Regions from separate parts of the Curtobacterium sp. MR_MD2014 genome, predicted to be linked through region 1. Evidence: predicted binding sites of a transcription regulator. Region 1 holds the regulator's gene; the other holds the start of a gene.
The links. Region 1 encodes HspR, which represses chaperone genes until heat shock. Its sites were predicted from a motif close to AAGTTGAGTCNNNNNGACTCAACTT; they were not measured.
Positions count from the first base shown of each region.

Region 1 (15,680 bases):
TTGATGGTGGCGGTGCCGCCGTTCAGGGTCGTGTCGGCTGCTGCGTCGTCGTTCACGCGCAGCTTGAGCTGGATCTTGCGGTAGTCATCGGCCCAGGTGTTGTCGCCCTTGAAGAGCGCACTCTGGCCGTCGCTGCTGACCTGCCCTGTGATGGTCGAGCCGTTGCCGACACCCTCGCCGCGTGCTTCGACGATCTTCGTGCCCGCGGGAGCCTTCAGCTCGAGCTCACCCTTGGTGTTCTTCGAGATCGATCCGTTGATCCAGCCCGTCGTCGTCCCCGGCGCCGCGACCGGCACATCCGGGAACGAGATCGTGGAAGACAGCGAGATCAGCGTCGGGTCGCCAACAAAGTCAAGTCCTGTGCCAGAGTAGCTCAGCCATCGATTCGTCCAGCTTGTGTAACCGGGAACTGGCGGCGCATAACTGCTGGTGGGCGAACCGATGACCAAACCCGAGTCACTCACGAGTTTACCGTCCTCGAGATGCCAACTGGGTGCGCTCGCGCAGTTTACATGTGGGCCAAGTACCGTTTGCGTCCGACCGGATGCCGAGGTATTCGTGAACCTGCCAAGGCAATACCCGCCGTCCGCTCTCAGCCGATAACCGTTCGCCGTGAGCAGGGCGTCGAAAGCCGGCGCCTGTTCAAGAGCTTGCTGCAGGCTTGCGTAGCTCTTGTAGAACGTTTCCGTTGCGTTACCTGCCGCTCGCTGGCTGGGCGTGACGATGCTCGAACCGCTTTGGAAGAGGAGCTTGACACGAGGCGCGCTCTCTGCGCGCGTCGCAGCATGTGCAGGCGCGACGACGGTGACGCCGACGGCGAGGGACGAGAGGGCGACGCCGGTCGCGACGGCCCTCCGGAGGAATGACTTCATGTGAAGAGATGTCTTTCGGATCGAGGCCACGCGCGCAGGACAGCGCCGGGCACTGGTCATAGGACATAAGAAATATCAGCCATGTTCCTGAGGTTCTGCCGAGTGCGATGACTACGGCGAACTTGCCCCCGCTCGACTCAACTTCCGCTTCGGGGACTTGACGCGCGGCCGGCTCTGAGTAAACTTGAGTGCAGCGGACGCAACTCCGCGTATGCTTCAGCAAGACCACGAACCCAACCGAAGGAGCACCACAACATGGGACGTGCAGTAGGCATCGACCTCGGAACCACCAACTCGGTCGTCAGCGTGCTCGAGGGTGGCGAGCCCACGGTCATCGCGAACGCCGAGGGGCTCCGCACCACGCCGTCGATCGTCGCCTTCACGAAGGACGGCGAGGTCCTGGTCGGCGAGACCGCCAAGCGCCAGGCCGTCACCAACGTCGACCGCACCATCGCCTCCGTGAAGCGCCACATCGGTACCGACTGGAAGGTCGACATCGACGGCAAGAGCTACACGCCGCAGGAGATCTCGGCCCGCACCCTCGGCAAGCTCAAGCGCGACGCCGAGCAGTACCTCGGTGAGGACGTCACCGACGCGGTCATCACCGTCCCGGCGTACTTCAACGACGCCGAGCGCCAGGCCACGAAGGACGCCGGTGAGATCGCCGGCCTCAACGTCCTCCGCATCATCAACGAGCCGACCGCCGCGGCGCTCGCCTACGGCCTCGACAAGGGCAAGGAGGACGAGCTCATCCTGGTCTTCGACCTCGGTGGCGGCACGTTCGACGTCTCCCTGCTCGAGGTGGGCAAGGACGACGACTTCTCCACGATCCAGGTCCGTGCGACCTCGGGCGACAACCGCCTCGGCGGTGACGACTGGGACCAGCGCATCGTCGACCACCTCGTCAAGAAGTTCAAGGACGAGCACGGCGTCGACCTGTCCACGGACAAGATCGCGAAGCAGCGCCTGAAGGAAGCGGCTGAGCAGGCCAAGAAGGAGCTCTCGTCGCAGATGTCGGCGAACATCCAGCTCCCGTACCTGACGCTGACCGCCGAGGGCCCGCTGAACCTCGACGAGACCATCTCGCGCGCGCAGTTCGAGCAGATGACCTCCGACCTGCTCGACCGCACGAAGAAGCCCTTCAACGACGTCATCAAGGAGGCGGGTGTCTCGGTCAACGACATCGCGCACGTGGTGCTCGTCGGTGGTTCGACCCGCATGCCCGCCGTGGCCGAGGTCGTCAAGAGCCTGACCGGCGGCAAGCAGCCGAACCAGGGCGTCAACCCGGACGAGGTCGTCGCCGTCGGCGCCGCCCTGCAGGCCGGTGTCCTGAAGGGCGAGCGCAAGGACGTCCTGCTCATCGACGTCACGCCGCTGTCCCTCGGCATCGAGACCAAGGGCGGCCTGATGACGAAGCTCATCGACCGCAACACCGCGATCCCGACCAAGCGCAGCGAGACCTTCACGACCGCCGACGACAACCAGCCGTCGGTCGCGATCCAGGTCTTCCAAGGCGAGCGCGAGTTCACCCGTGACAACAAGCCGCTCGGCACCTTCGAGCTCACCGGCATCGCCCCGGCTCCCCGCGGCGTGCCGCAGGTCGAGGTCACCTTCGACATCGACGCCAACGGCATCGTGCACGTGTCCGCGAAGGACAAGGGCACCGGCAAGGAGCAGTCGATGGTCATCTCCGGCGGCTCGTCGCTGCCGAAGGAGGACATCGAGCGCATGGTGCGCGAGGCCGAGGAGCACGCCGCCGAGGACAAGGCCCGCCGCGAGGCCAATGAGCGTCGCAACCAGGCCGAGCAGCTCGTCTACTCGATCGAGAAGCTCATCAAGGAGAACGACGACAAGCTCCCCGCGGACGTCAAGTCCGAGGTGCAGGCTGACGTCGATTCCCTCAAGTCGGCCCTCGCGGGTGACGACGACGAGGCCGTGAAGACCGCCTTCGACAAGCTCAACGAGTCGCAGGGCAAGCTCGGCCAGGCCATCTACGCCCAGCAGGACGCGGCCGCCGCGGCCGGTGGCGAGCAGCCGACCGCTGACCAGCCCCAGCAGGACGACGAGGACATCGTCGACGCCGAGGTCGTGGACGACGAGGACGACAAGGACAAGAAGTAACGATGACGGACCCCAAGGACAACGTGCCGAACGAGGACGAGCCCCAGGTCGAGGGCGACGCCACCAACGCGCAGGAGCCCGAGGACCTCATCGAGGCGGAGGGGCCGGACGTGGAGATCCCCACGGACGGCCCCGCCGCCGGCGGCCCGCAGGCCGACCAGGCGACGGGCGACCAGGCGGGTGCCGACGAGGCCAGCGACCTCTCCCCGGAGGACCAGGCCCTGCTCGACGACGCGGCCCGCGGCATGGAAGAGGACAAGCTGTCGCAGGCCGACCGTGACCTCGTCGCCGACATGCGCGCCGACATGCTCCGCGCGCAGGCCGAGCTGGTGAACTTCCGGAAGCGCGTCGAGCGCGACCGCGAGGCGAACCGCGACGCCGTCATCGCCGAGGTCGTCCGCGCCCTGCTGCCGGCCCTGGACGACCTGACCCGCGCCGAGGCCCACGGCGACCTGACCGAGGGCCCCATGCAGGTCATCGGGCAGAAGATCCGCGGCGGCTTCGAGAAGTTCAAGCTGGTGCAGATCGGCGAGAAGGGCGAGCTCTTCGACCCGAACGTGCACGAGGCGATCGTGCAGCTGCCCACGCCGGGTGCGACCGACCAGACCGTGGCGGACGTCGTGGAGCCGGGCTACAAGCTCGGCGACCGCGTGCTCCGTGCGGCCAAGGTCGCCGTCGCGGTCCCGGCCTGAGCAACGGCAGGAGGTAGGGATTCATGGCCAGTCAGGACTGGTTCGACAAGGACTTCTACAAGGTCCTCGGCGTCGACAAGACGGCGAGCGACGCTGAGCTGAAGAAGACCTACCGGAAGCTCGCACGGCAGTACCACCCGGACTCCAACCCGGGTGACGCTGCCGCCGAGTCCCGCTTCAAGGAGATCAGCGAGGCCTACTCGGTGCTCTCCGACAAGGAGCAGCGCGCCGAGTACGACCAGGTCCGCGCCATGGGTTCGGGCGCCCGCTTCACCGCGGGTGGCCCGGGCCAGGGCGGCGGGTTCGAGGACGTCTTCGGCGGGATGTTCGGCCAGCAGGGCGGGCAGCGTGTCCGCTTCGGCCAGGGCGGTACCCGCGGTGGTGCCGGCGGCTTCGAGGACATCCTCGGCGGAATGTTCGGCGGCGGTCAGGGCTTCGGGCAGTCGTCCGGCGGCTTCCGCGGCTTCGGTGGTCCGACCAAGGGCCGCGACGTCACGGCGTCGACGACGCTCGACTTCACCACCGCGATCGCCGGTGACACCGTCAAGCTCTCGCAGGGCAACGGCCGACCGGTGAACGTCCGCATCCCCGCGGGCGTCGCTGACGGGCAGAAGATCCGCCTGCGCGGGCGCGGCGAGCCGAGTCCGGACGGCGGAGAGGCCGGCGACCTGGTCGTCAGCGTCTCCGTCCGCAAGCACCCGGTCTTCGAGCGCGACGGGCAGCACCTCCGCGTGGACGTCCCCGTGACGTTCGTCGAGGCGGCGCTCGGCGCGACGATCCAGGTGCCGACGCTCGGCGGCGAGCCCGTCAAGCTCAAGGTCGCCCCCGGCACGCCGTCCGGCCGCGTCCTGCGCGTCAAGGGACGCGGGGTCACGACCAAGAGCGGCACCGGTGACCTGCTCGCCACCGTGCAGGTCGCGGTGCCGTCGCACCTGTCGGACAAGCAGCGCGAGGCCGTCGAGGCCCTCCGCGCCGTCCTGCCCGACGAGGACCCCCGCGAGGACCTCCTCGCCAAGGCGCGCAGCTAGCGCTGCGCAACCAGCACGACAACCGGCCTGGAGGCTCGGCGCGGCTCCGTCAGGAAGCCGCACCGGGCCTCCAGGCTGGTTCTGCACCACGAGGACGACGGAAAGGAACCAGCCATGACCGACATGGACGAGAACTCGCCCGTCCTCGCGATCGCGGTGGCGGCGGAGCTCGCCGAGATGCACCCGCAGACGCTGCGGCAGTACGACCGGCTCGGCCTGGTCGTGCCGGGCCGCACCCGCGGTGGCTCGCGCCGCTACTCGATGCGCGACGTCGCGCAGCTGCGCGAGATCGCGCGACTCGGGTCCGAGGGGGTGTCGCTGGAGGGGATCCGGCGGGTGCTCGACCTCGAGAACGAGAACCTGGTGCTCCGCGACCGCGTGCGCGAGCTGGAGCGGGCGCTCGCCGATCAGCTCATCGCGCGCCCGGGCGCCCGTGTCTTCGCGGCGACAACCACCGGCGCTGCAGTCCCGCTGCGCGCGGGCATGCGACCGCAGCGGAACACCGCGGTCGTGCTGTACCGCCCCCAGCGCTGAGGTCAGTCGACCGGCGGGCCGAAGAGGTCGCGGCGAACACCGTCGACAGCGGTGCAGCGGGGGAGCGACGGGCGGTCGTCCTCGGGGGAGCAGCGACCGGGACGGTGCGCCCGGGCCGTGTCGATGACCGAGCGGATGCAGGACGCGCACACGTCAGGACCGCCCACGGTCGGGGTCGGGGAGCAGGTGGACCGTCCAGGTCGCCCGCTCCGCGAGCCGTCCGTCGCGGCAGTCGACCGCGACGCGGAGCGCGACGAGGCCGTTCCGGATGTGCTCCCAGGGCAGTGCGCTCCGGATGTCGTCGTGCCGCAGGCGGTACGTCAGGCCGTCGAGGGTCCCGCTCAGGGCCGCCACGAGGAGGGGGTTGTCGCACGCCGCGAGGAAGGTCCGGTAGACCGGGGTGATCGCGTCCGAACCCCACTGCCACGTGGGCATCGCCATGCAGTCGAGCACGAGCCCGATGCGCCGGAAGAGCGCGGCGCGGTCGCGGTCCCCGAGGTCGCCGATCGTGGTGCGGACGACGCCCCCGAAGAGCAGTCCGAGCGTCTGCAGCGTCGGGATGAGTTCGTCGCGGCGCGGGACCGTGACGCGCGTGTACCGGTTCGGCCGGAACTCGACGAGACCGAGGTGCCCGAGGTCCGACAGTGCTTCCCGCACCGGCGTCCGGGAGCACCGGAGCCGGAGCGCGAGCTGTTCGTCGTCGAGCAGGGTCCCCGGGGCGAGCGCCCCGCTCATGATCTCGGTCCGCAGGCGTTCCCGCGCCTGGTCCCGCAGGCGGGGACGCCGGCCGGCGTCTGGCGAAGCGAACATCGGCCCCTCTCGCTCGTCCTGCCGTTGCTCGTCGCGCAACGGTCTCCTCCGAGCGTAGGGGCTTGGGATACCACCGGCACCGGTGATATACCGCTGCCGTGCGCACCGGCGCGGCTCCGCACCGTCGTCTGAGTACCCTGGGGCCGTGCCATTCGACTTCGCCGACCACTTCCGGCGCTCCCCGGTCAGGGACGAGCCCGACCTCGTCGCGATCGACGGCACCGACCGCTTCATGCTCGACGAGGCACCGCACGTGCACGGGGACGCGCTCCGGCAGCCCGGTGAGGTCGCCGTCGTCGACGACCGGTACGGGGTGCTGACCCTCGGAGCCATGACCGTGCACGGCGCGTCGGGCGTCCGGGTCGTGCAGGACTCGCTCGTCGGGGTGCGGGCGCTGCAGGCGAACGCCGGCACCTTCGGCCGGAGCGGCTTCGTGCTGACCGAGACGCTCGAGCAGGCCTTCCGCGACGTCCGCCTGGTGCTCCTCCGGCTGTCGAAGTCGAACGACCGGCTCGACGAACTCGCACGCGCCGTCGCCCGCTGGGCGGCGCCCGACGTGGTCCTGCTCTGCGGCGGGGTCTCGAAGCACATGAACCTGTCGCAGAACGACGTCCTGCGCCGGTACTTCGGCGAGGTCACCGCGTCACGGGGTCGCGGCAAGTCGCGGCTGCTCATCGCGCAGGACCCGCTCCGTGCGACGGCGGTGCGCGCGGACGCGACGAACCCCTGGCCGCGGTCCGTGCACGTCGACGAGCTCGGGATGACGCTCGTCGCGCACGGCGGCGTCTTCGCGGGGACGTCGCTCGACCAGGGCACCCGGGTGCTGCTCGACGTCATGGACGACGCCGTCCCGTCGGCGCGGGTCGCCGTCGACCTCGGGTGCGGGAACGGCGTCATCGCGACTGCTCTGGCGCGCCGCCGCCCGGCCGTCAAGGTGGTCGCGACCGACGTCTCGGCGATCGCCGTGGCGTCGACGCGGGCGACGGCGGTGGCGAACGGCGTCGCGGACCGGGTGACGGTCGTCCGGTCGGACGCGGGCGACGAGCTCGACGAGGGGTCTGCGAAGCTCGTGCTCTGCAACCCGCCCTTCCACGAGGGCACCACGGTGAGCACCGACGCGGCCGAGGCGATGTTCCGCAACGCGGCCACGATCCTCCAGGCCGGCGGTGAACTGTGGTGCGTCTGGAACTCGCACCTGCGGTACCGACCCATGCTCGAGCGGCTCGTCGGACCGACCCGACAGGTCGTCCGGACCGCGAAGTTCACGGTGACGGCCTCGCGCCGGGCCGACTGAGGCGGGGACGACGACGGCCCCGTCACCGTGGTGACGGGGCCGTCGTGCGCGAGCGGTCGGGCTCAGATGTGCACGGACACCTGGGTCTGCTTGCCGCCGGCGGTCACGGTGATCACGTGGTCACCCTTCGCGAGACCGGACAGGGAGAGCTTGCCCTCGCCGTCGGCCTTGATCGCGCCCGCGGCGAGCTGCTGCTCGCCCTCGTGGGCCTGCAGGCCGGCGATGCCGGTGGGGAGGCCCCACACGGTGATCTGCGCGGTGCCGAAGAGGGCGCTGGTGCTCGTGACCTGGGCCTCGAGCTGGTCGGCGGCGTGGTCGCCGTTGCCGATCGTGAGCGTGCGCTCGACCTGCTCGCCGTCGATCGTCGCGGTCGCGGTGACGACCGTGGTGAGCTTCTTCGGAGCGGTCACGACGACCTGCGCCGCTTCCTCGTCGCCGAGGGTCACCGTCTTGGTCTTGCCGTTGGCCGCGACGGTCACCTCGGTGCCCTTCGGGCCGAGGACGTCCACGGCGACCTGGCTGTCGCTGATGCGGGTCGAGTCGACGGCGAACGCGGTGTCGGACGCGCCGTCACCCGGCTCCTCGGTGCCGCTGCCGTCGCCGGGCTCCTCGGTGCCGCTGCCGTCGCCGGGCTGCTCGGTGCCCTCGCCGGGCTGCTCGGTGCCGCTGCCGTCGCCGGGCTGCTCGGTGCCCTCACCCGGCTGCTCGGTGCCCTCGCCGGGCGCCGAGTACGTGAGGACGTAGGCCGAGCTGGTCCAGGCGCCCGTACGGCTCTCGAAGAGGAAGTGCAGGTCGTTCTCGCCCTCGTGCAGGTCGCGGGAGAAGGCCAGCGTGAACTCGCCGTCGGCGTTCGCACGCCCCGACGCGTAGGTGCGGCCGTTCGCGTCCTCCAGGTCCACCGGGCTGTAGGCGCGGACGCCGGAGCCGGAGATGGCGGGACGTGCCTCGTGGACGGTCGATCCGCTCGCCAGGGCCGGCTCGAACGTCGAGGACTTCGGCGTGTAGGTGATGTCGAGTCGCTGGCGCTCGACCCAGTCGCCGTTCGCCTGCTGGAAGCGGACGACGACCCGGTTCTCGCCCTTGTAGAGGGAGCCCTCGAGCTTCGTGGACCAGTGCCCGTGCTCGTCGGCGGTGGCGACGCCGAGCGCCGGGCCGGTGATGCCGCCGATGCTCACCGAGCCGCCGGGACGGGCGGTGCCCTCGAACGTCGGCTGCGAGGTGCGGACCTCGTCGCCGTCGTGCAGGTTCGTCACGGCCTCGACCGGGGACTGCCCCTCGCCGGGCTGCTCCCCGCCGCCCTGCTGGCCGTCACCCTGACCGGCACCCGGCTGCTCGCCGCCGCCCTGCTGGCCGTCGCCCTGACCGGCACCCGGCTGCTCGCCGCCGCCCTGCTGGCCGTCGCCGGGCTGCTCGCCGTCGCCGGGCTGCGTGCTGCCGGTGTCGACCGGGGCCCAGTTGCTCACGGCGAACAGGTCGTGGTTCGGGGTGCTGGCCGGGATCACGTCGTTCACGGCGCGGAGCGCGGCCTGCTCGGCGGCGGCACCGCCCGGGATCGTGATCTCGAAGCGGCCGTCGGCGCCGGTCGGGGCGCTCGCCACGATCGACCCCCGGTCGAGCGATGCCTCGACGCGCACGTCGCGGTTCGCGGTGCCGCGGACGACCAGGTCGTCGCCCTTCCGGTCGACGGACGAGACGACCGGGTCGGCGGCGTAGGCGTCGAGCTGCGCCTGGTCCGGAGCGCTGTGGTGCCCGTCCGCCTTGACGACCGCGGCGGTGATGACCTGCGGACCCGACGGCAGGACGGCGAGGTCGCAGGTGTACAGGTGCTGGTTCGCCGGGGTGTTGTGCCCGGTGCAGAGCAGGTGGCCCTGCTGGTCGACGACCTTGAGCGAGCCCTTCGAGACCGAGCTCGTGACCGCGACGGACGGGGTCGCGCGGCTCGCTTCGAAGACGCTGAGCCCGTCGCGCTCGCCGGTGCTCCGCGCCCCCTGGACCTCGTTGATGCCGGTGAAGCTGTCGGCGATGGGTCGCTCGTGCGTCGCGCCCGGGATCGTCGGGAGGTCGGGTGCCGCGTTGGCGGCCGTCGCGACGACGAAACCCGACGAGGTGAGGACGAGTCCGAGTGCCGCCCCGGTGGCGGCACGGGTGATCTTGCGCATGGGTTCCTTTCGGTGGGATCCGTGCCAGTGACAGCGCGGACGAGCACCCATGTTGTATTTCGCATACTGAAACTATTCCGGGTGTGAGCGATACCCCGTGCACGACGAAGCGCCCCGCCGGTGGCGGGGCGCTTCGTCGACGTGACCTCGGATCAGGCGGGGACGTAGTCGAACGTGTCGGGGTCCGGGCCCGTGCGGTGGCCCTTGTCGAGCGACGTGATCGCCGTCATGTCGTCGTCGGAGAGCTCGAAGTCGAAGATCGCGAAGTTCTCCTCGACCCGCGAGCGCGTGACCGACTTCGGGAAGACGATGTCGCCGCGCTGGATGTGCCAGCGGAGGACGACCTGCGCCGGGGTCTTGCCCGTGGCGCCGGCGATGCGGGTGATGGTCTCGTCGTCGAGCACGAGGCCCTGAGCGATCGGGGACCAGGCCTCGGTGGCGATGCCGTGCTCGGTGCCGTATGCGCGGAGCTCGTCCTGCACGAGGTACGGGTGCACCTCGATCTGGTTGACGGCCGGGGTGATCGTCGTCTCGGCGGCCAGGCGGTTGAGGTGGTGCGCCTGGAAGTTGCTCACGCCGATCGAGCGGGCGGTGCCGGCGTGGTAGAGCTCCTCCATCGCCTTCCAGGTCGGGACGAAGTCCGTCACGGTCGGCAGCGGCCAGTGGATGAGGAAGAGGTCCGTGTACCCGCCGAGCAGGTCGGCCGACTTCTTGCCGTTCTCGGCGGCGAGGGCCGGGTCGTGGAAGCCGTTGTTGAGCTTCGACGTGACGAAGATCTCCTCGCGCGGGATGCCGGACGCCTCGATGGCCTCCCCGACCTCCTTCTCGTTGCCGTACATCTCGGCGGTGTCGATGTGGCGGTAGCCGACCTCGAGTGCGGTGAGGGTCGCTTCCTTCGTGTTCTCGGGCTCGATCTGGAAGACGCCGAAGCCGAGCTGCGGGATGGTCTTGCCGTCGTTCAGGGTGATGTTCGGAACGGTCATGTCACCATGCAACCAAAGCGCCCCCAGGAGGCATTCCGGCAACACTCAGTCGGGCGCGCTGCGCGCGGGAACCGGACCGCTCAGGCGAGCGCGGCCGTGATGTACGCGAGCAGGGCGTCCCCGTACGCCACAGCCGGGTCGTCGCTCCGGAACTCCCGGGCGACCCCGTCGATCGTCGCCGTGACGACGAACCCGGCGGCGAGCGACACGAACGCCGGTCCGAGCAGGTCGCGCAGCTGGTCCTCCCGCGGGAGCCAGAGCGACTCGGACGCCTCGACCGAGTCGAGCGCCCACTCCGTCGTCCCGTTGAAGCCGAGCGAGGTGCCGCTGGGGTGGTCGTGCCGCTCCACCGTCATCTCGGAGACGGTGTAGACGTCGTCGTCGACCCCGGGCTTGTCGATGACGAACCGGTCGCCCGTCCCCGGGTGCCAGCGGAGTCCGGCGTCGCGCAGCGACCGGGCGAGTTCGACGGTGATCACCGCACCACCCTGCCACGCAGGGCCGGAGGGCGGACGCGACCCGACGGGGCCCGACGCCGTCAGGACGCGTCGCGCGGTCCGTCGTCGTGGACGTGGTCGCCGGCAAGGTCGACGTACTAGCATCGCCGAGCACCCCCGCGCGCGACGAGCACTCGTCCGCGCGCGCGGACGCGACGACGCCTGGGCGACCGGTGCCGTGCCTCCCGGCCGCTCACGCGACCACGGGCACGACCGCCGGCCGGTGTCACGGTGCCGGGGCGGCCACGAGCCGCCGCCGGGTCCTGTCCGCCCTCCCCGTCCGCCCAGCAAAGGACCCGCATGACCCTCGAGCGCGAGGAACTCCGCGACGACTGGACCGTGGCGATCGCCGGCGACCAGGTGCCGACCGGGGCACCGGCCGGGATCACGGGTCGCACGATCCCCGCCACGGTGCCGGGTCAGGTGCACACGGACCTCGAACGCGAGGGGATCGTCGCGGACCCGACCGTCGACCGCAACGAGGACGGCGCGAAGTGGGTCGGCCGGGCCGACTGGGCCTACCGGCGGACGGTGGACGTCGCACCTCGGGGCCACGAGCGCGTCGACCTGGTGTGCGAGGGGCTCGACACGGTCGCCGAGCTGAGCCTCGACGGCGTGGTCGTCGGCACCACCCGCAACATGCACCGGCGGTACCGGTTCGACCTCAACGACGTCCCGGGTGCCGCGGGCGACCGCGAGCTCGAGCTGCTCTTCGAGTCGCCGTACCGCGAGGCCGGCCGGGTCGCCGCACGCGCCGGCTCGATGCCGGGACCGTACGACGAACCGTTCCCGTACATCCGCAAGCAGGCGTCGAACTTCGGCTGGGACTGGGGCCTGACCGCGGTGACGAGCGGTCCGTGGCGTCCGGTCGCGATCGAGCGCTGGTCCACGGCGCGGCTCGCCGAGGTGAAGCCGCTGGTCGACGTCGAGGCCGGCGAGGGCGTCCTCGACGCGCACGTGCGGGTCGAGCGGTCCGGGATGAACGACCTCGACCAGGACGGTGAGGACGACGACCTCGTGCTCGTCGTCACGGTCGCCGGCCCGACCGTGGACGGCGGGACGACCCGACAGCGCTCCCGGGCGCAGCTGACCCCGAAGGACGACGAGACCGTCGTCACGGTGCGCGTGCCCGAGGTGCGGCGCTGGTGGCCGCGCGGCTACGGCGAGCAGCCCCGCTACGACGTGACCGTCGAGCTGCAGACCGTCGACGGCGAGGTCCTGGACCGCCGGACGGCGAAGACGGGCTTCCGCTCGGCCCGGATCGACACCGCGGACGACGCGGTCGGCAAGCCCTTCACCGTCGTGGTGAACAGCACCGTCATCGACGTCCGCGGCGTGAACTGGATCCCGGACGACGTCATCGTGTCGCGGGTGGACCGCGCGCGGACGGCGGACCGGCTCGGCGTCGCCGCGGACCTCGGCGTGAACCTCGTCCGCGTGTGGGGCGGCGGGGTCTACGAGTCCGACGACTTCTACGACGTCTGCGACGAGCTCGGTCTGCTCGTCTGGCAGGACTTCGCGTTCGCCTGCGCGGCCTACCCCGAGATCGAGCCGATCCGCAGCGAGGTCGTCGCCGAGGCCCGGGACAACGTCGCACGCCTGGCCGGCCACCCGTCGCTCGTGGTCTGGAACGGCAACAACGAGAACATCTGGTTGCACGACGCGGACGGCTGGGCCGAGGAGCTCGGCGACCGTGGCTGGGGACTCGACTACTACCTCGACCTCCTCCCGACGATCGTCGACGCGGTCGACCCGTCGCGCTTCTACACGGTGGCCTCGCCCTGGTCGGGTTCCGAGACCCTGCCCGCGAACGACGTCGACCACGAGACGCACCACTCGTGGGACGTCTGGAACCGGCTGTCCGACGACCACTACCGCGACTCCGTCCCGCGGTTCGTGTCCGAGTTCGGGTGGCAGGCGCCGCCCGCCTGGCGCACCCTCCGCGACGCGGTCACGGACGAGCCGCTGCGCGTGGACTCGCCCGGTGTCGTGCACCACCAGAAGGCCGACGACGGCATGGGCAAGCTGGCACGGGGGATCGAGCCGCGCTTCGGCGTCGTCGATCCGGCCGAGTTCGACCGCTGGCACTACCTGACGCAGCTGCAGCAGACGCGGGCCGTCGCGACCGGCGTCGAGCACTGGCGGACGCACTGGCCGCGGAACACCGGGGTCGTCGTCTGGCAGCTCAACGACCTCTGGCCGGTGGCATCGTGGTCCGCGATCGACTCCGCCGGGCGGCTCAAGCCGCTCGCCCACGAGCTGCGTCGGCTGTACGACGACGTCCTGCTGGCGATCCGGCCCGTCGTGCGTCCGTCCGCTGACGACGACGCGGTTCCGACGTCGTCCGGAGACCGGCCTGGAGGCGCGGACCACGTCGGCACGTCGGCTCCCCTCGACGGGGCGGCCGGGACCGCCGCGAGCGCCGGTACCGCCGACGGCGCCTCCGAGTCCGGGGGGCTCGTCGACACGCTGTCGCTCGGGGTGTCGCCCGGGTCGTTCGGACACTCGCCCGTCGAGATCGCGGTGCGGTCCTCCCGCGGCGGTCGCGACAGCGTGGTGCGGGTCCGGCGCATGCACGTGTCCGGCAGGATCCTCGCCGAGGTCACGCTGCCCGTCCGGCTGTCGGAGGCCGGCGTCGCCGTCGTCGACCTGCCCGAGTCGGTCGGCGTCCTGGACGACCCGACGCGTGAGCTCGTCGTGGCGGACATGGACTGGCGTCGTGCGGTCTGGACCGCGTCGCCGGACAAGGACGTGCAGTGGGAGCCGGCGCGGTACCGCACGACGGTCGCCCCCGCGGCCGACGGTGACGGACACCACCTGGTCGTCGAGGCCGAGTCGCTCGTGCGGGACCTGCTCGTGCAGCCGGACCGCATCGCGCCGACCGGCACCGTCGACCGCGGCTTCATGACGCTGCTGCCGGGGGAGCGCGTGGGCTTCCGGGTCCGCGGGCTGTCCGACGCCGAGGCTGCTCGCCTGACGGAGGGCGCGGCGCTCTGGTCGCTCACGGACGCTGTGCTGCCCGCGACACCTCACACTCCGCACTGATATACTGGCCGGGTCCGGTGTCACCGGACCCGGCAGGGAACGCCCCTGCCGGCCATCGTCCGGAGGTGCTGGATGTCGCTCGCAGTGCGTCGGCCGATGACGAGCACGCCTCGACGGGGTGTCCCTGCAGGAGCATCGCACCGGTTCTCGCTCGTCGTCGGCGCGCTCGACCTCGGGCTGCTCGTCGTCGCGTTCGGCGTCGCGCACGCCCTCCGGTTCCCGTGGGAGGGGCCCTCCCTCGCGACCAGCCCCGGCTGGACCGAGGTCGTGACGGCCCCCGCGATCATCGTGCTCTGGACTGCCCTGCTCTCCGGCTTCCGGACGCGCGACCCCCGCATCGCCGGCGTCGGTGGTGAGGAGTACCGACGGCTCGTGACCGCGAGCCTCGCCGCCGCCGCAGCAGTCGCCGTGATCGCCTACGCGGTCCGTCTCGACATCGCGCGGGGGTACGTGGCGATCGCGTTCCCGCTCGGCCTGGTCCTGCTCGCGCTCGGGCGCAAGGCCGTCCGCACGGTCATCGCCCGGCGCCGGGTCCAGGGGCGGCAGCTGCTCGACGTCCTGCTCGTCGGCGACCTGGACGACGTCCGCTACGTCGGACGACGCATCGTCGCCACCCCTGCCGCGGGCTACCGGGTCGCCGCCGTGGTCACCGATTGCGCCGACCTCGGCACGCAGGTCACCCTCGGCGATGACGCCTCGCAGGTCGTCGGCGGGATCGACGACGTGCTCGACGTCGCGACGTCGACCGGGGTCGCCGCCGTCGTGGTCGCCGGTGCGATCCGCGGCGGCCACGAGCGCCTGCGCCGTCTCGGCTGGCAGCTCGAGGAGCGTGGCGTCGAACTCGTCGTCTCCTCGCCGCTGGCCGACATCGCGTCGGGTCGTGTCCACGAGCGACCCGTGGACGGCTTGCCGCTCATGCACGTCGAGACGCCCGACTACGGGTGCCGTCGGGGAAAGCGTCTGCTCGACGTGGTCGGGTCCGCCGTCGGCCTGGTCGTGCTCGCGCCGCTGCTCGCGGCGATCGCCGTCGTCATCCGGCTCGACGACGGAGGCCCGGTGTTCTTCCTGCAGCGCCGGGTCGGCCGAGGCGGGCAGGAGTTCTCCATCCTGAAGTTCCGCACGATGTGCGTCGACGCCGAGGCCCGGATCGCCGAACTCGCCACTGCCAACGAGGGCTCCGGGCCCCTGTTCAAGCTCCAGCGGGACCCTCGTGTGACGCGGGTCGGTGCGTTCCTTCGTCGGACGTCGCTCGACGAGCTGCCGCAGCTGTGGAACGTCCTCACGGGGTCGATGAGCCTCGTCGGCCCCCGCCCCGCGCTGCCGAGTGAGGTCGCGGTGTACGAGGACTTCGCCGACCGGCGCCTGCTCGTCACGCCCGGCATGACCGGACTGTGGCAGGTCAGTGGTCGATCCGACCTCGACTGGGTCGAGGGCGTGCGGCTCGACCTGCACTACGTCGAGAACTGGTCGTTCGTGCACGACCTCGTGATCCTCGCCAGGACGATCCCGTCCGTCCTGCGGTCCCGCGGCGCCTACTAGCCGCCCCACCGACCCCGGCCGCGCCTTGACCCGCGGCCGGAACGGCGCACCCCCGGAGAGCAGCGGCCTCCGGGGGTGCTGCCATGTCGTCCGGTGCAGCCTGTGC
Region 1 covers NZ_CP009755.1:450,542-466,221, forward strand. Annotated here, with positions in the region: gene NI26_RS16400 (hypothetical protein) at 1-84, shown strand, start outside; gene dnaK (molecular chaperone DnaK) at 1,128-2,993, shown strand; gene NI26_RS17115 (nucleotide exchange factor GrpE) at 2,996-3,685, shown strand; gene NI26_RS02250 (DnaJ C-terminal domain-containing protein) at 3,709-4,713, shown strand; gene NI26_RS02255 (heat shock protein transcriptional repressor HspR) at 4,837-5,247, shown strand; gene NI26_RS02260 (GntR family transcriptional regulator) at 5,401-6,057, opposite strand; gene NI26_RS02265 (class I SAM-dependent methyltransferase) at 6,203-7,351, shown strand; gene NI26_RS02270 (hypothetical protein) at 7,414-9,510, opposite strand; gene NI26_RS02275 (aldo/keto reductase) at 9,663-10,493, opposite strand; gene NI26_RS02280 (pilus assembly protein CpaE) at 10,574-10,972, opposite strand; gene NI26_RS02285 (glycoside hydrolase family 2 protein) at 11,291-14,035, shown strand; gene NI26_RS02290 (sugar transferase) at 14,132-15,574, shown strand.

Region 2 (15,680 bases), 420 kb from region 1:
CCCTCGTCCCCTTCGACGAGGAACTGCGGCGCCGGCTCGAGGCCGGCGATGCCCTGGACACCGCGTGGCGGACGGCGGTGGACGCCGCCCGCCGGGCAGCGGACGCCAGCGCGGACCTGCTGCCGCGGAAGGGCCGCGCGCGGACGCACGCGGAACAGGCCGTCGGGACCCCCGACCCGGGCGCGGTGTCCTTCGCGCTCGTCGTCGAGACCCTGACGGCGACGATCGACGAGGAAGGAGTGGACGCATGACGCTACGACTGGTGGTGGGCTCGGACGACGCGGGCTTCGACTACAAGGAGGTCATCAAGCGGGACCTCGAGGCCGACGACCGCGTGGCCAGCGTGGTCGACGTGGGCGTCGACGCGGACGGCCACACGGCGTACCCGCACGTCGCCGTCGATGCCGCCCGGATGGTCGCGGACGGCGAGGCCGACCGGGCGATCCTGGTCTGCGGCACCGGGCTCGGCGTCGCGATCAGCGCGAACAAGGTGCCCGGCATCCGGGCCGTCACGGCGCACGATTCGTTCAGCGTCGAGCGGTCGGTGCTGTCGAACGACGCCCAGGTGCTCTGCATGGGCCAGCGCGTGATCGGTGTCGAGGTCGCCCGGCGGATGGCGAAGGAGTGGCTCGGGTACACGTTCGACCCGTCGAGCGCGAGCGCGGAGAAGGTCGCCGCGATCTGCGGCTACGACGGCTCCGCGCCGGTCGGCACCGACGCCCCTGGGGACGGGACGGACCCGGGCGCATGACGATCGTCGGGGTGTCGCTGAAGATGTACTTCTCGCACGCGCAGACGCTCTCGTGGGCGAGCGCGGTGGCGGACATCGCCCGGCGGCACCCCGCGGTCGCCGCCGGCGCGGTGGAGCTCTTCGTCGCGCCGACCTTCCCCGCGCTCGTCCCGGTGCGCGAGCTGCTCGCCGGGTCGGGCATCCGGCTCGCCGCGCAGGACCTGTCGGCGTCGGACGAGGGCGCGTCCACCGGCGAGGTGTCCGGCGCCGAGCTCCGCGAGATCGGCGTCGACCTCGTCGAGATCGGGCACGCCGAGCGGCGCTCCCGGTTCCACGAGACGGACGAGGTCGTCGCGCGCAAGGTGCACGCGGCCTTCCGGCACCACCTCGAACCGCTGGTGTGCGTCGGCGAAGCTGTCCGCGCCTCCCGTGCGGAGGCCGTGGCGGAGGTCACCGGGCAGCTCGACCGGGCGCTGGCGGTGGCCGCGGAGGCCGGGACGACCGGACGGGTCACCGTGGCGTACGAGCCCGTGTGGGCGATCGGCGCCGCCGAGCCGGCGCCGCACGAGCACGTCGTCGGGGTCCTCGAGGGGATCGAGCAGTCCCTGGCGGCCCGGCCGGCGTTCGCGGGGTCGCGGGTGGTCTACGGCGGCAGCGCCGGACCGGGGCTGCTCACCCGGGGACGCGGACGGATCGGCGGAGTGTTCCTCGGGCGCTTCGCGCACGAACCCGCGGCGGTCGGTGCGGTGCTCGACGAGGCGGCGGCCCTGGCCTCCTGACCGGGTCGCCGGTCACCCCTCCCGGGCGCCCGCCAGGCCGTGGTCGTGCGCGTAGACCACGAGCTGCACCCGGTCGCGGAGCTCGAGCTTGCCGAGGATGCTCGAGATCTGCGACTTGACGGTCGACTCGGTGACGAACTCCTTCGCCGCGATCTCGGCGTTCGAGAGCCCTCGGGACGCCCACCCGAAGACGATGCGCTCCCGGTCCGTCAGGGTCTGGAACGCCTCGGGCTGGGGAGCAGGGGCTCGGTCGACGTCGGCGCCGAACAGCTGCGACAGGTCGTTCGGGGCGATCACCGAGCTGCCCTCGTGCACGGCCCGCACCGCGGCGAACAGGAACGGCGGTGTCGTGTCCTTGAGCAGGAACCCGCTCGCACCGAGCCGGATCGCGGTGGCGGCAGCGGGGTCGAGGCCGAACGTCGTGAGCACCACCACGCGGGGGAGCGGCCCCGGGACGGCGCCGGAGAACAGCTGGCGCACCGTCTCGACGCCGTCCATCCCGGCCATGCGCATGTCGAGCAGGACGACGTCGGGCCGCAGCTCCCGGACGCGGTCGAGGGCCTCGGCGCCGTCCGAGGCCTCGCCCACCACCTGCATGTCGGGCTGCGCGTCGAGCACCACGCGCAGGCCCGCCCGGAAGAGCGCCTGGTCGTCGGTGAGCAGGATGCGGATCGGGTCGGTCATCGGGTCGTCCCCCCTCGGACGTCGAACGGGATGCGGGCGCGCGCGACGAACACGGCGTCCAGCACGGCGGCGTCGAACGACCCGCCGATCGTGGTCAGTCGGGTCTGCATGCCGGTCAGGCCCCGGCCGGAGCCACGGGTCGACGTGACCGTCGGCTGCTCGGCGGTCGCGGTCGGCTGTCCTGCGGTCGCGGTCGCGCGGACGGGGACGCCGCCGGTGGCCGCCGCGGCGAGTTCCTCGAGCCCGAGCCCGGGCCCGACCGGCAGCGCGTCCGACGGGACGGCGTTCTCCACCTCGAGCACGAGGTCGGCGGACCGCCAGGTCTCCCGGACCTCGACGGCACCGCCCGGTGCCCCGTGCCGGAGGGCGTTCGTGAGCATCTCCTGCAGGACCCGGCGGGCAGCCGTGCCGTGCACCGCGCCGAGCGGTCGGGCGACACCGCGCACGGCGTGCTCGACGTCCACCCCGGCGTCGCGGATGCCGCGGACGATCTCCTCGAAGGACGTCGGGTCGCTCGCGGTGTCCGACCCGTCGATGTGCCCGAGGACCTGTCGCACCTCGACCAGGGAGCTCCGGGCGGTGCTGGCGATGGTGGCGCTGACCTCGCGGATCCGCGCCTCGTCGTCGAGGAAGGGCACCGAGTCCGCCTGCGCGATGATGACCGCGAGCGAGTGGCCGACGACGTCGTGCACGTCGCGGGCGATGTCCGCACGGATGCGTTCCGCCTCGGCCTCGTCGACCGCGCGCGTGGCCACGGCCTCGGCACGGTTGGCCACGGCCTCCGCCCGGCTGGCGGCCGCCTCGGCGTCGGCACGCCGGACGGCCTCGGCGTTCTGTGACCGGATCGCCCGACCGGCGAGGCCCGCCGCCCAGAAGGAGAGCAGGACGAGTGCCGGGGCGGCCAGGACGAGGACGACCTGGTCACGCGGCCCGTTCAGCAGTAGTGCGTAGCGGTAACCGGTCGTGGAGAGGTACATCGACGCCGAAGCCCCGGCGACCACGGCGAGCAGACCGGCCAGCACGGCCTCGAACCGCGTCCCGACGACGGCGACGGTGCCGATGACGACGGCGATGGCGAGGTCGACCAACGACGGTCGCTCGCCGCCGGCCACCTGCACCGCGCCCAGGGCGACGGTCGCGGTCATCGCCGCGCTCGGCGAGAGGCGGCGGACGGCGATGGCGACGGTGGCGATCACGACGGCGAGGGGGCTGGCGTGCTCGAGCTCGACGTCGATCGGGGCGGCGGACACCAGCGCGGCGAGGCCCGCCCAGAGGAGGTCGACGACGACCGACCGGGTCCGCATCGGCCGGAGGAACGTGCGCCGGTCCGTCACGGCTCGATCATCGCACGACGCGGGCTCACGGCACGGGGGACATCGCGACGAGGGCCACCGCGGTGACGACGATGATCGCCGCGCAGGTGGCGAGGGTGGCGATCACGTGCTTGGTCGAGCTCTCCATGCCACCGAGCCTGTCGGTCGACCAGGTCGTCGGGCATCGTGCGGAGGGACGAACGGGGTCGTCCTGCAGGACGAACCCGTCAGATCGTCAGTTGTCCCAGCACGCGGTGCCCGATCGACACCGACTCCCCGCTGACGACCGAGCGCGGGGACGACAGGAACGCGACGAGGTCGGCGATCTGCTGCGGGCTGGACTCGCCACCGGCCCCGGGCTGCACCGTCCTGGCGGGCTCGTCCGTCACCGCACCGGGGTTCACCACGTTCACGGTGACCCCCGTGCCGACGGACTGGTCGGCCAGGTTCCCCGCGATGATGCTCGTCGCCGCGTTCCGGAGCGAGGTCGTGACGTTGCCGGACAGGTAGGCGTTCTGCCCGCTCACCACCACGACGCGGCCGAAGCCCGCCTCGCGCTGCACGGGCAGCACGGCGTTCGCGACCCGGAGGAAGCCCAGTGCCTTGCCGTCGATCGCCGCGGCGACCTGCTCGGGGTCCGACGCACGCTCCGGGTCGAGGGTCCCGGCCGCCGGCGCGGCGGTGACGACGAGGACGTCGATGCGTCCGTGCTGGTCGAGGACACGGGCGACCCCGGCGTCCACCGACTCCTGCGACGCGGTGTCCATCGCCACGGCGTCGTCCCCGTCGGCGTTCCGCGACGCGACGACGACCCGGGCGCCCTCGCGACGCAGGGTCTCGGCGACGACGGAGCCGATGTACCCCCGTCCGCCGACGACGAGGGCGACACGGCCGGTGAGTTCGAGGTCCATGCGCCACACGCTAGGCCGATCACCCGCGCTCGGACCGGGGGCAGCGGGACGTCGTCCGCGCGATCCGGCCAACGGACCCGCGCGATCCGTCCACCCCGAACGCCCGCCCAGTCATCCGAGCGGAGCGTCGGCCACGACGACGGACCCCGCCACGCCGCCGTGCACCACGACGACGTGACGACCATCGAGACAGGAGAACGAGTTGTACTTCCACAAGCAGGAGCTCCAGTTCAAGGCCACCCCCGACAAGCCCGACGCGGTGTACGCGCGCAAGCTGCAGGAGGTGCTCGGGGGTCAGTACGGCGAGATCTCCGTCGCCCTGCAGTACCAGTTCCAGGCGTGGAACATGCACATCCCGGGCAAGTACCGCGACATGGTGTTCGGCATCGGGGCCGAGGAGATGGGCCACGTCGAGATGCTCGCGACGATGATCGCGCAGCTGCTCGAGAAGAGCCCGCTCGGCATCACCGAGGACGCGCTGCAGGACGACCCGACCGTGGCCGCGATCGTCGGCGGGACCGACGTGCAGCACGCCATCGTCGCGGGTGCAGGCGCCCGTCCGGTCGACAGCAACGGCAACCCCTGGCAGGGTTCGTACATCACCGCGTCGGGCAACCTGCTCGCGGACTTCACGGCCAACGAGAACGCCGAGATGCAGGGCCGTGTCCAGGCTGCCCGGCTCTACCACATGACAGACGACCACGGCGTGCGGGACCTGCTCTCGTTCCTCATCGCCCGCGACACCATGCACCAGAACATGTGGGCGACCGCCGCGGCCGAGCTCCGCGAGCAGGGCGTCGAGGGCTTCCCGGTGCCGAGCAACTTCCCGCAGTCGAAGGAGCACACCGAGTCCAGCTACCAGTACCTCAACTTCTCGGACGGCAAGGAGGCCGGCGACGGCCCCTGGGCGAGCGGCCCGTCGTTCGACGGCAAGGGCGAGTACTCCTACCACGACGGCCCCACGTCGTCGGTGCCGATGCCGCCGCCCACGCACCCGGACGTGCGGTTCTACGGCACGACGGAGCTGCCGAACGTGGTCGAGAAGACCGCCGGGCTCGTGCAGGACAAGCTCAACAAGGAGTGACGGTCCGCCGGTCGCGCGGCCTCAGCACCCGACGCGACCGGGAGACGGACGGGAGGCGCGGTGCCAGCCGGTACCGCGCCTCCCGTCCGTCACGTGGTCACGCCGTCACGACTCCACGCCCACCGTCGCCAGCGCGGCGGTGTCGTCGTCGCGCGGTGCGCGCGGTGGCTCGAAGATGCCGGACCAGAGGCGCGTCGCGCTCCAGAGTGCGATGAGCGCGACCGTGCCGGCAACCGCGGCGAGCCAGGGGACGAGCGGGACCTGTGCCCACGCGCCGGGCGCGACCAGCCAGGTGAGGAAGTTCCCCGCCGTGCTGCCGGCCGCGCCGAGGAGCACGGCCACCCGACGGTCAAGGCTCGTCGCGACCAGCGCTCCCGTCACGACCGCGACGGCGAGGAAGGCGTTGATGATCGTCGTCACCGCACGCCCCCGGACTACTCGGTGGAACCGCTGCCGACCGCGAGCTGCTGCGCCCCGCCACCGGTGGTGACGTCGATCTTCCGGGGCTTCGCGGACTCCTTGACCGGGATCGTGACGCTCAGCACGCCGTTGTCGTAGGCGGCACTGATGCGCGCGGTGTCCAAGTGGTCGCCGAGCGTCAGCTGCCGGACGAACGTGCCCGGCTGGCGCTCGCGGGTCAGCCACTGCGAACCCTCGGGGGCACCGAGCGTGCGCTCGGCGCGGATGGTGAGCACCGAGCCGTCGACGTCCACGTCCACCGATCCGGGGTCGATGCCCGGCAGGTCGACGTCGAGGACGTAGTGGTCGCCGGTCCGGTACAGGTCCATCGGCATCGAGCGGGGAGCACCGGCGCCGGCACCGAGCAGGGAGCCGGCGAGTCGGTCGAGCTCGCGGAACGGGTCGAACTGCATCGTCATCGAGATCAACTCCTTCGTCCTTGTTGAGTCCCTTCGACTCAACTGCGTCATGTTCTAGCACTCTCCCCTCAGGAGTGCCAAGAGAACGCTCGGAGGGCGCTGGGAGCACCGGGTCGCCGACGATCAGTGGTCGCCGCGGTGCGCGATCTCGCGGTGGAGGTGCTCGAGTGCGGGGAGCGCTGCGGCCAGCGCGGCTCGGTCCTCGGGGGGCAGCCGGTCGAGCGCCTCGACGAGCACGGTGGTCGAGGCGTCGTCGTAGGCGGCGAGTCGTTCCTCGGCGAGGGGTGTCAGGCGGAGTTCGGTCCGGCGTCCGTCACCCGCTGCCAGTCGTCGCTCGAGGAGCCCGGCGGTCTCCATCGCCGACACGAGGTTGCTCACCGTCGAGCGAGCCAGTCCGAGCCGGCCGGCGAGGGCAGAGGGCGTGGTCGTGGTCCCCGTCAGGGCCCGCATCACCTCGACCTGGGCGTCGGGCAGGTCCGGCAGGTCGGCGACCTCACGCGACGTGCGGAGGAGGGCGCGTCGGAACGGGCCGATGCGGTCGCTCAGTCTGCGCGCGACCTGCGTCGTGCCGCCCGGTCCGTCCGTACCCTGCACACACGGCAACCTAGCAGCGAGGTTTGTTTGCAACAAAACCAGTTCGGGAGCAAACTCGACGCATGAGCACGCAGACCTCCGTCGAGCACCCCGAACCGCCCCAGGACCTCACCGGCATCGTCGGCCACCGGTTCGTCTACACGTACGCCAACGGCTGGCAGTACGAGATGTACGTCAAGAACGCGACGACCATCGACTACCGCATCCACACCGGCCACGTCGGCGGTCGCTGGGTGAAGGACCAGACCGTCGACCTCGTCGCCCTCGCCCCCGGCGTCTACAAGGTGTCCTGGAACGAGCCGACCGGCACCAGCGTCGTCGTCAACGTCGTCCCGGAGCAGCGCGTCCTGCACGGCACGATCTTCTTCCCGCGCTGGATCGAGCTCGACGGGCAGAAGACCGTGCTGTTCCAGAACGACCACCTGGACGACATGCAGCGCTTCCGCGACGAGGGTCCGACCTACCCGATCTACGTCGTGCCGGAGTTCGCGCACATCACGCTGTTCGAGCACGTCGGCGCGGACGACGAGACCGTGATCGACACCGCTCCCGGTGACCTGCCGGCCGGCTGGGCGGACCGGACGAACTGATGTCCGTCGTGCCGCTGCGGGGCGCCGATCCCCGCACCACCCCGACCACGCTCGACCACCACGGTCGGACGGTCCGCGGATGGCAGTGGGAGCCGCAGGACGGTGCGGCCGCGGATGCGCCCGTCGTGCTGCTCGTGCACGGCTTCAGCGACAGTGCGCTCGGCGGGCACCAGCTCTTCGTGCAGACCGCACGACACCTGGTCGCCCGAGGCGCGGTCGTCCGCAGTCACGACCGACTCGGACAGGGCGCCAGTGACGGGGAGTTCGCGGACATCACCATCCGTGACGAGGTGGAGCAGGTCGTCACGATGATCCGCGCCGCCGACCGTGGGCAGGGCGTGCACGTCGTCGCGCACAGCCTGGGGGCCGTCGAGTCGGCGCTCGCCGCGGCGCAGGAGCCCTCGCTCGTCCGGACGCTCACGCTGTGGTCGCCCGCCGGCGTCGTCGTGGACGACATCACGGAGCACGACGTGATCCAGGGGCAGCCGCTCGCCCCGGTGCGCGAGCACGGATGGTTCGACTTCGGCGGGATGCCCCTCGGTGGCGCGTTCATCGCCGACGTGCAGGACGACCTCGACGTGTACGGGCCGGTGTCGGGCTACGGCGGACCGGCCGACGTGGTGCACGGCAGCGAGGACGCGATCGTGCCGGTGTCGTACGGTCGCCGGTACGCCGACCTCCTGCCGGGTGCGCGACTCACGGTCGTCGACGGTGCGGACCACGGCTGGTCCTCGGTGCCCTTCCGCGAGCGGCTCCTGGCGCTGCTGGACGAGCGGCTCGGCCTGCGCTGACGCCACCGTCCCGCACGACGCAACGTCGGCGGCAACTCGCAGCGGTACAGCGCTGCGAGCGACCGCCGACGTTGCGTTCCGCGATCCGCGCCGGGCCAGGCCGGACGGAACCGGGTCGAACCTCGCGGGGGTCAGCTCACCTGACCGGAACGGGCTCCCGACCACAGGTCGACGTCGAGCACGCCGACCGAGTGCTCGTCGATGCGGCGCAGCTCGTCGTCCGTGAAGGACAGGTTGCCGAGCGCCGCGACGTTCTGCTCGAGCTGCTCGACGCGCGACGCCCCGATGACGAGCGAGGTCACCCGCTCGTCGCGCAGTGCCCACGCGAGTGCGAGCTGCGCGAGGCTCTGCCCGCGGTCGGACGCGATGTCGTTCAACGCCCGCAGGTGTCCGACGACCTCGTCCGTCAGGGACCCGGCGTCGAGGGACTTCCCGGCGGCGGCGCGCGAGTCCTCCGGCACGCCGTCGAGGTACCGCCCGGTGAGCAGGCCCTGCGCGAGCGCGGTGAAGCCGATGACGCCGAAGCCCAGGTCGCCCGCGGCGTCGAGCAGGCCCTCGTCCTCGATCCAGCGGTTGAGCATCGAGTACGAGGGCTGGTGGATGAGGAGCGGCGTGCCCAGGTCGCGGAGGATCTCGGCGGCCTGTCGGGAGCGCTCCGCGTCGTAGGACGAGATCCCGACGTAGAGCGCCTTGCCCTGCTGGACCGCGGTGTGGAGTGCGCCCATGGTCTCCTCGAGCGGGGTCGAGGCGTCGAGGCGGTGCGAGTAGAAGACGTCGACGTAGTCCAGGCCCATCCGCTCGAGCGACTGGTCGAGCGAGGCGAGCACGTACTTCCGCGAGCCGCCGCCCTGCCCGTACGGCCCGGGCCACATGTCCCAGCCCGCCTTCGTCGAGATCACCATCTCGTCGCGGTAGGGACGGAAGTCCTCGCGCATGAGCCGGCCGAAGTTCACCTCGGCGGCGCCGTAGGGCGGGCCGTAGTTGTTCGCGAGGTCGTGGTGCGTGATGCCGAGGTCGAACGCCCGACGGCTGATCGCCCGCTGCGTCTCGAAGGGCTTGTCGTCGCCGAAGTTGTGCCAGTAGCCCAGCGAGAGCAGTGGCAGGTCGAGGCCGGAGCGGCCGGTCCGGCGGTAGGGCATGGAGTCGTAGCGGTCGTCCGCGGCGATGTAGGACATGGGACCCATCCTGGCCCCGCCCCGTCGAGTGCCGCGCGAACCGTACAGAACGCGAAAGGTTCGTTGCACTGATCGTTCGCGTCGTGAAACAGTTCACTCGTCCGACCAGGACGGCAACGACGCAGGAAGGCGGGATCAGCCATGCACAGCACGTACTCCGGGATGCCGCGCACCACACGGATGTCCGCGACCCACACGCGGGTCGGCCTGACCGACCCCGCCGTGATCGACGCCTGGGTGTCCCGGCGCATCCAGGACCCGTCGCTCCTGTCGACGCGCAGCGAACCGTCGTACGCTGACTTCTTCACGGCGCCCACCGCGTAGCCACCCGCTCCGACCGGATCCGCCCGACAGAGAGACCCCACCAGCCGATGCCCCTGACCGTCGTCCGCCGTGAGCACGTCCACCTCTACGCCAGGGAGCCGCGGTCGAAGGCCGCGAAGGTCGCCGTCGACGCGCTCCTGCGTCTGCAGCACGTCGAGGAGCAGCAGCTCGAGCAGGCCCGCACCGAGAGCGGCCTGACGAAGAACGAGTTCCTGACGGTGCGGTACATGCTGCAGGCGCACCGGGACGGTCGGGCGATGGGCCCGAAGGACCTCGCCGTCATGCTCAACGTCTCGAACGCGTCGGTCACGAAGATCGTCGACGGGCTCGCGGCGAAGGGCGACATCGTCCGCGTCCCGCACCCCACCGACCGACGGGCGCAGGTGCTCGAGCCGACGGTGCAGGCCGCCGAGAAGATCGACTCGTCGTACGCCCGGTTCCACGAGGCCGTGGTCGGCGTGATGGACCACCTGTCGAGCGAGGACAACGAGGTGCTCGCGCGCTGCCTGTCGCAGATCACCGACGCCCTCGCGGTCGGGACCCCGACACCCGTCGACGAGTACACGGTCGACCCCGACGGCGCTGCGGAGCCGAACGACTCCTAGTGGCGACCGCAGGGTGGCGCGAAAACCTTCCAGCGGTAAGTTGGGGGGATGACGCACGAGGTCGACGACGACGGCGCGACCCCGCCCCGACGCGGCGGGTACCGCAAGGGCGCCGAACGCCGTGCGCAGATCCTCGACGAGATGATCCGCATGGTCGCGGCGCAGGGCGTCGACGCGTCGTCGCTCCGCTCGGTCGCCGACGCGCTCGGGATCACCCACGCGGCGCTCCGGCACTACTTCCCGAGCCGCGACGAACTGCTGCTCGCCGTCTACCGCGAGCACGAGGTGCGTGAGCAGGACGCCCCGGACCGCCTGCGGTCCGCGATCGGCGACATGCGCGAGAGCGCGTCGCGGAACCGCGCGGTCCCCGGGCTCGTGCAGCTCTACACGACGCTCGCGGCCGACGCCGTGCAGGAGGGGCACCCCGCCACGCGCGACTTCATGCGCGAGCGCTTCACCCGGCTCCGCGCCGACCTCGCCGAGCTGATCGCCGCGGACCAGGCCGCCGGACGGATCCGGGCCGACCTGGACCCGGTCGACCTGGCCAGCCTCGGCATCGCCGCGTCCGACGGCCTGCAGGTGCAGTGGCTGCTCGACCCGGAGGCGGTCGACGGCGAGCGGGTGCTCCGCCTGCTCGAGTCGATCATCCCCGCCGCGGACGACTGAGGCGGCTCCGCGCGGCCGGACCCGTCGCCGGTGCGCCACCAGCGACGGACGGGAGGCGCGTGGCGGTGCCGCCACGCGCCTCCCGTCCGTAGGTCGCCCCGTTCAGGACGCCGGCGCACCGTCCGCGATGTTCGCCGTGATCGCGTCGACGTACGCCGCGCGTTCCTCGCGGCTGTGGGGGCGACCCGGCACACCGGGCCGTTCCTCCCACGGGCGCGGGCCGGACTCGTGCCGGTACGCGACGCCGAGCGCGTCGAGCCGGGCGAGGTGGTGCGTCAACCGCTGCCGGAACTCCTCGACGTCGCGAGGGCGGGCGACGTCCGCCGACCAGAGCGCCTCGGACAGGGCGACCACGCGCGGGAACAGCTGGTAGTCGAGTCGGCCGACGGTGTCGACGTGCTCGGTCCACATGTTCGCCTGCCCGCCGATGACGTGTGCCCGCTCCGCCTCGGTGAGCTCCGCGGGCACCGGGTCGAAGGCGTACACGTCGTCGACGGTGAGCACGATCGACACCGGGATCGGCTCGTTCGGCAGGTCGCTCTGCCGGTAGTCGAGGTAGACCTGGTCGTCCGGTGTCGAGATGACGTCGTGCCCACGCCGTGCGGCGGTGATCGCACCCTGCAACCCGCGCCACGAGACGACGGTCGCCGACGGGGACAGCGTGCCGCCCTCGAGGATCTCGTCCCACCCGAACGCCCGGCGTCCGTGCGACTCGAGGTGCGCCGCGAGCTGTCCGACGATCCAGGCCTGCAGCTGCTCCTCGTCCGCGAGGCCGAGCTCCCGGATGCGCTCCTGGGTGCGGGGATCGTCCTCCCACTGGTCCTTCGGGCACTCGTCGCCGCCGAGGCCGATGTACTCGGAGGGGAAGAGCGCGACGACCTCGTCGAGCACGTCCGTGAAGAACCGCACCGTGCTGTCCTCGGCGTTCATCACGTCGTGCGCGATGCCCCACTCGGTCCACACGTCGAGCTGCCGCTCCGGGTGCACGCCGAGCTCCGGGTACGCGGCCAGCGCGGCGCGGACGTGTCCGGGGGTCTCGATCTCCGGCACGACCGTGACGAACCGGTCGGCCGCGTAGGCCACGATCTCGCGGATGTCGTCCTGGGTGTAGGAGCCGCCGTGCGGGCGTCCGTCCTTCCCCGCGACCCGGAGGGTGCCGTCCGCGTCCGGCACGTGTGCGCCGACCTGCGACTCGGTGCGCCACGACCCGACCTCGGTGAGCCGCGGGTACTTCGTGATCTCGATGCGCCAGCCCTGGTCCTCGGTCAGGTGGAAGTGCAGGCGGTTGAGCCGGTGCACGGCGAGCTGGTCGACGAGGCGCAGGACCTCCGCCTTCGTGCGGAAGTGCCGGGCGACGTCGAGCATCACGCCGCGCCAGGCGAAGGCCGGGGCGTCCTCGACGACCGTCACCGGGAGCGTCCATCCCTCGGTGCGCACCTGGCCGCGGCGGTACACGTCGGCGGGGAGCAGCTGGAGGAGTGCCTGGACGCCGTAGAAGACGCCGGCGGGGCCACCGCCGGTGACGACGACGCCCTCGGTGGTGACCTCCAGCCGGAAGGCCTCCGAGCGGTCACCGCCGGGGCCCTCCGGCAGGTCACTCGGATCGGCGGCGATCCGGAGGGCGACCAGGGGGACGTCGGTCGCGCCGGCGGCGCCGAACAGGGGGAGACGGGTGGAGGCGCGCAGGACCTGCTGCAGGTACTGCGCGACCGGCTCGGCCGCGGGGTCGGCGGTGACGCGGGTCCGCTCGTCGAGGGTGAACGAGCCGGCGCCGTCGACGCGGGAGCGGGGGCGGGGGATGAGCATGCGGTGCTGTCCTTCCGGGGTGGTCGGGGACGGATCGGGATGGTCAGAGGCGGAACGGGTTCGTGCGGGTGACGGCGAGCAGGTACCAGGCCGTCGCACCGGTGTGCAGGCTCGAGTGGTAGAGGTCGCCGAACCCGGTGTCGAGTCCGTCGGACGACGCCGAGACGATGCCCTTCCCGTCGCCGTTCGCCTGCGTGCGCTGCGCGAGCTGGACGCTGTCGAGGACCGAGGCGGACCGGGTGCGGTCCGTTCGCGTGCCCCGCGCCTCCAGGGCGAGCGCCAGCTGACCGGACCCCTCGAACCAGACCTTGCTGACGTCCGTGTCCGAGAAGGACGGGCCGGTGTACGGACCGTCGTGGGCGATGAGGTGGTCGAGCACCCAGGTGACCGATGCGGAGTACCGGCGATCGAGCGTGGCGAGGTACGCCCAGACCTGCACGTCCTCGGGGATCGGCGTGCGGTTGATCGTCGTGCCGTCCGGGTCGGTGCCGGTCCAGAGGTGCCCGTCGGTCCGGTCCTGCATCGCGCGGACGAAGGTCTCCGCCAGGGTCGCTCGTCGGGACCAGGTGCGGTCGCCGGTGAGCCGGGCGAGCTGGGTGAAGAACGCCGTCACGTCGATGTTGTGCTCGGTCGACTTGTAGGTGATCGGCTGGTCGTCGGCGTTCCGTCCGCCCGTGTACCCGGCGGGCTGCCGTACGTCGTCGCGGGCGTTCGTCTCGATCCAGGCGCCGAGCCGGAGCGCCCCGTCGAGGAACCGACGTTCCCGGGTGACCACGAACAGGCGGCAGAACGCCATGCCGACCCACGACTGGTTCCCCGTGTAGGCGGCGGGGGAACCGATGTCGATCGGACGCGGGGGCGTCGCGACGGGGAAGGTGTCGGGTTGGTACGAGGCCCGGGTCCGACCGTCGCCGATCGGGTCCGCAGCCTGCAGCGCCAGCAGGGTGTCCCCGAGCACCGTGGCCCGCTGGACGTCGCGGTGCCGGCCCCGGCCGAGCCAGGCCAGCACCATGAGGGCATCGTCGTAGGCGAACGACGACACGAACTCGGTGGGCAGCGACGCGAAGTACCCACCGAAGTAGCTGCGGGGGAGGCGGAGCTCCGTGCCGGAGCCGTACTCGTCCATGCGGAGGTCGAGGTACTCGTAGGCGAGGTCGCGGGAACGGCCGCGCGACACCGGACCGGCCGGGGGTCGAGCACCCCCGCGCGGTACGGCCGGCGGCGTCGCGGCGGCGATGCCCGGGGCGCCGAGCGTGACCGCGGCGGACGCGACGGTCGCCGCGGCGCCGAGCACGATCCCTCGGCGCGTCAGCGTGCCGCTCGCTCGGGGGCTGTCGTGGTCGGAGGGACGGGATGTTCCGGTCATGGCGTGCTCACTTCCGCTGCGTCGGGACGCGATCGGTGGGTTCGAGGCTTCGGTGGTGCGGGCGGCCGGTCGACCGCGGTCAGGCGGTCGAGACGGCTGGCTCGACCGCGGTCAGGCGGTCGAGACGGCCGGCGCGGGTGCGAGGAACGCGGCCCCGAGTGCGGCGAGCGGACGGTCGACGGGGGCGATGTGGACCCTGGACGACAGGTCGAGCGAGGCGGCGAAGGGGGACGTGCGCGCGGCGCCGTCGAAGCCGGCGCGCACGAGGGCGAGCAGGCGTTCGCCGAGGGTGGCGAGCCCACCGCCGACGACGACCGACTCGACGTCGGCCGTGACGACGAGGATGCGCACGGCCGATGCGAGGCCCGAGACGAAGCGGTCGCGGACGGCGACGGCAGCGGGATCACCCGCGTCGGCCGAGTCGAACAGGGCCGTCGCTGCGGAGCTGCCGTGGCCCGGCCACGCGACTGCCAGGGCGGACCCCGATGCGAGGGTCTCGAGGCAGCCGCGCTGACCGCACACGCAGGGCTGCCCGTCCGGCACGACCGGGATGTGCCCGACCTCGCCGGCGTTGCCCCGTGCTCCGCGCCACAGGCGCCGGTCGACGACGAGTCCGGCGGCGAGTCCCGTCCCGATGTTCAGGTACGCGTGCGGCCCGTCGAGCTGCATCGCCTGCGCGGCACCGAGCGCGGCGACGTTCACGTCGTTCTCGACCTGGACCGCCGCGCCCGTCGCAGCGGCCACCAGCGGACCGAGTGCGACCTCCGAGAGCCCGAGGTTGACAGCGTGTCGCACCCAGCCGGTCTCGTGGTCGACCAGACCGGGGACACCGATGCCGATCGTGTCCGCGGTCGAGCGCGTCCGGACCTCGAGCGATCGGACGACGGCGAGCGTCTCGGCCACCACCGCGTCGGGCCCGAAGCCGGTCGGGACCCGGACCCGATCGACCACGTCGCCCGCCGGTGAGACGGCGACGGCGTCGATCTTCGTCCCGCCGATGTCGAGGCCGATCCTCATGGTGCTCCCGTCCTGGGGGTGCGCGGCCTCGTCAGCGAGGACGCGGCGTCAAGGCTGCGCATGCGGGTTAGTAAACACGCCTAACTCGACGCTGGCAAGAGCGTGTCGAGCAGTGTTTCCCCGAGATCACGGGGCTGTTACGGCTTCAGATCGGTGCTTGACATCGGATTAGGAACGGTCCTTTACTAAGGCAACCACTCGGAGGGAGGAACCCCATTGGCGAACGACACGGATGCTCCGGCACCCTTCGCGGCGCAGGTACGGCGTCAACGGAGCAAGGCCCTGCCGCAGCACAGCCGGGCGCTCAACCGCTCCCTGATCCTGCAGACGCTCTTCACCGACGGCGCGATGAGCCGAGCGGACCTCT
Region 2 covers NZ_CP009755.1:32,941-48,620, forward strand. Annotated here, with positions in the region: gene NI26_RS00150 (dihydroxyacetone kinase family protein) at 1-251, shown strand, start outside; gene NI26_RS00155 (ribose-5-phosphate isomerase) at 248-751, shown strand; gene NI26_RS00160 (triose-phosphate isomerase family protein) at 748-1,509, shown strand; gene NI26_RS00165 (response regulator) at 1,522-2,193, opposite strand; gene NI26_RS00170 (sensor histidine kinase) at 2,190-3,527, opposite strand; gene NI26_RS00175 (SDR family oxidoreductase) at 3,734-4,417, opposite strand; gene NI26_RS00180 (manganese catalase family protein) at 4,620-5,501, shown strand; gene NI26_RS00185 (hypothetical protein) at 5,607-5,921, opposite strand; gene NI26_RS00190 (Hsp20/alpha crystallin family protein) at 5,936-6,379, opposite strand; gene NI26_RS00195 (MarR family winged helix-turn-helix transcriptional regulator) at 6,503-6,973, opposite strand; gene NI26_RS00200 (phenolic acid decarboxylase) at 7,036-7,563, shown strand; gene NI26_RS00205 (alpha/beta hydrolase) at 7,563-8,354, shown strand; gene mgrA (L-glyceraldehyde 3-phosphate reductase) at 8,486-9,529, opposite strand; gene NI26_RS00215 (hypothetical protein) at 9,671-9,853, shown strand; gene NI26_RS00220 (MarR family winged helix-turn-helix transcriptional regulator) at 9,901-10,458, shown strand; gene NI26_RS00225 (TetR/AcrR family transcriptional regulator) at 10,507-11,124, shown strand; gene NI26_RS00230 (beta-N-acetylhexosaminidase) at 11,227-12,930, opposite strand; gene NI26_RS00235 (hypothetical protein) at 12,974-14,296, opposite strand; gene NI26_RS00240 (ROK family protein) at 14,408-15,313, opposite strand; gene NI26_RS00245 (ROK family transcriptional regulator) at 15,530-15,680, shown strand, end outside.
Region 2: NI26_RS00190 (Hsp20/alpha crystallin family protein) is a predicted target of HspR. The motif match lies at 6,400-6,424, and genes of this name have one in related genera.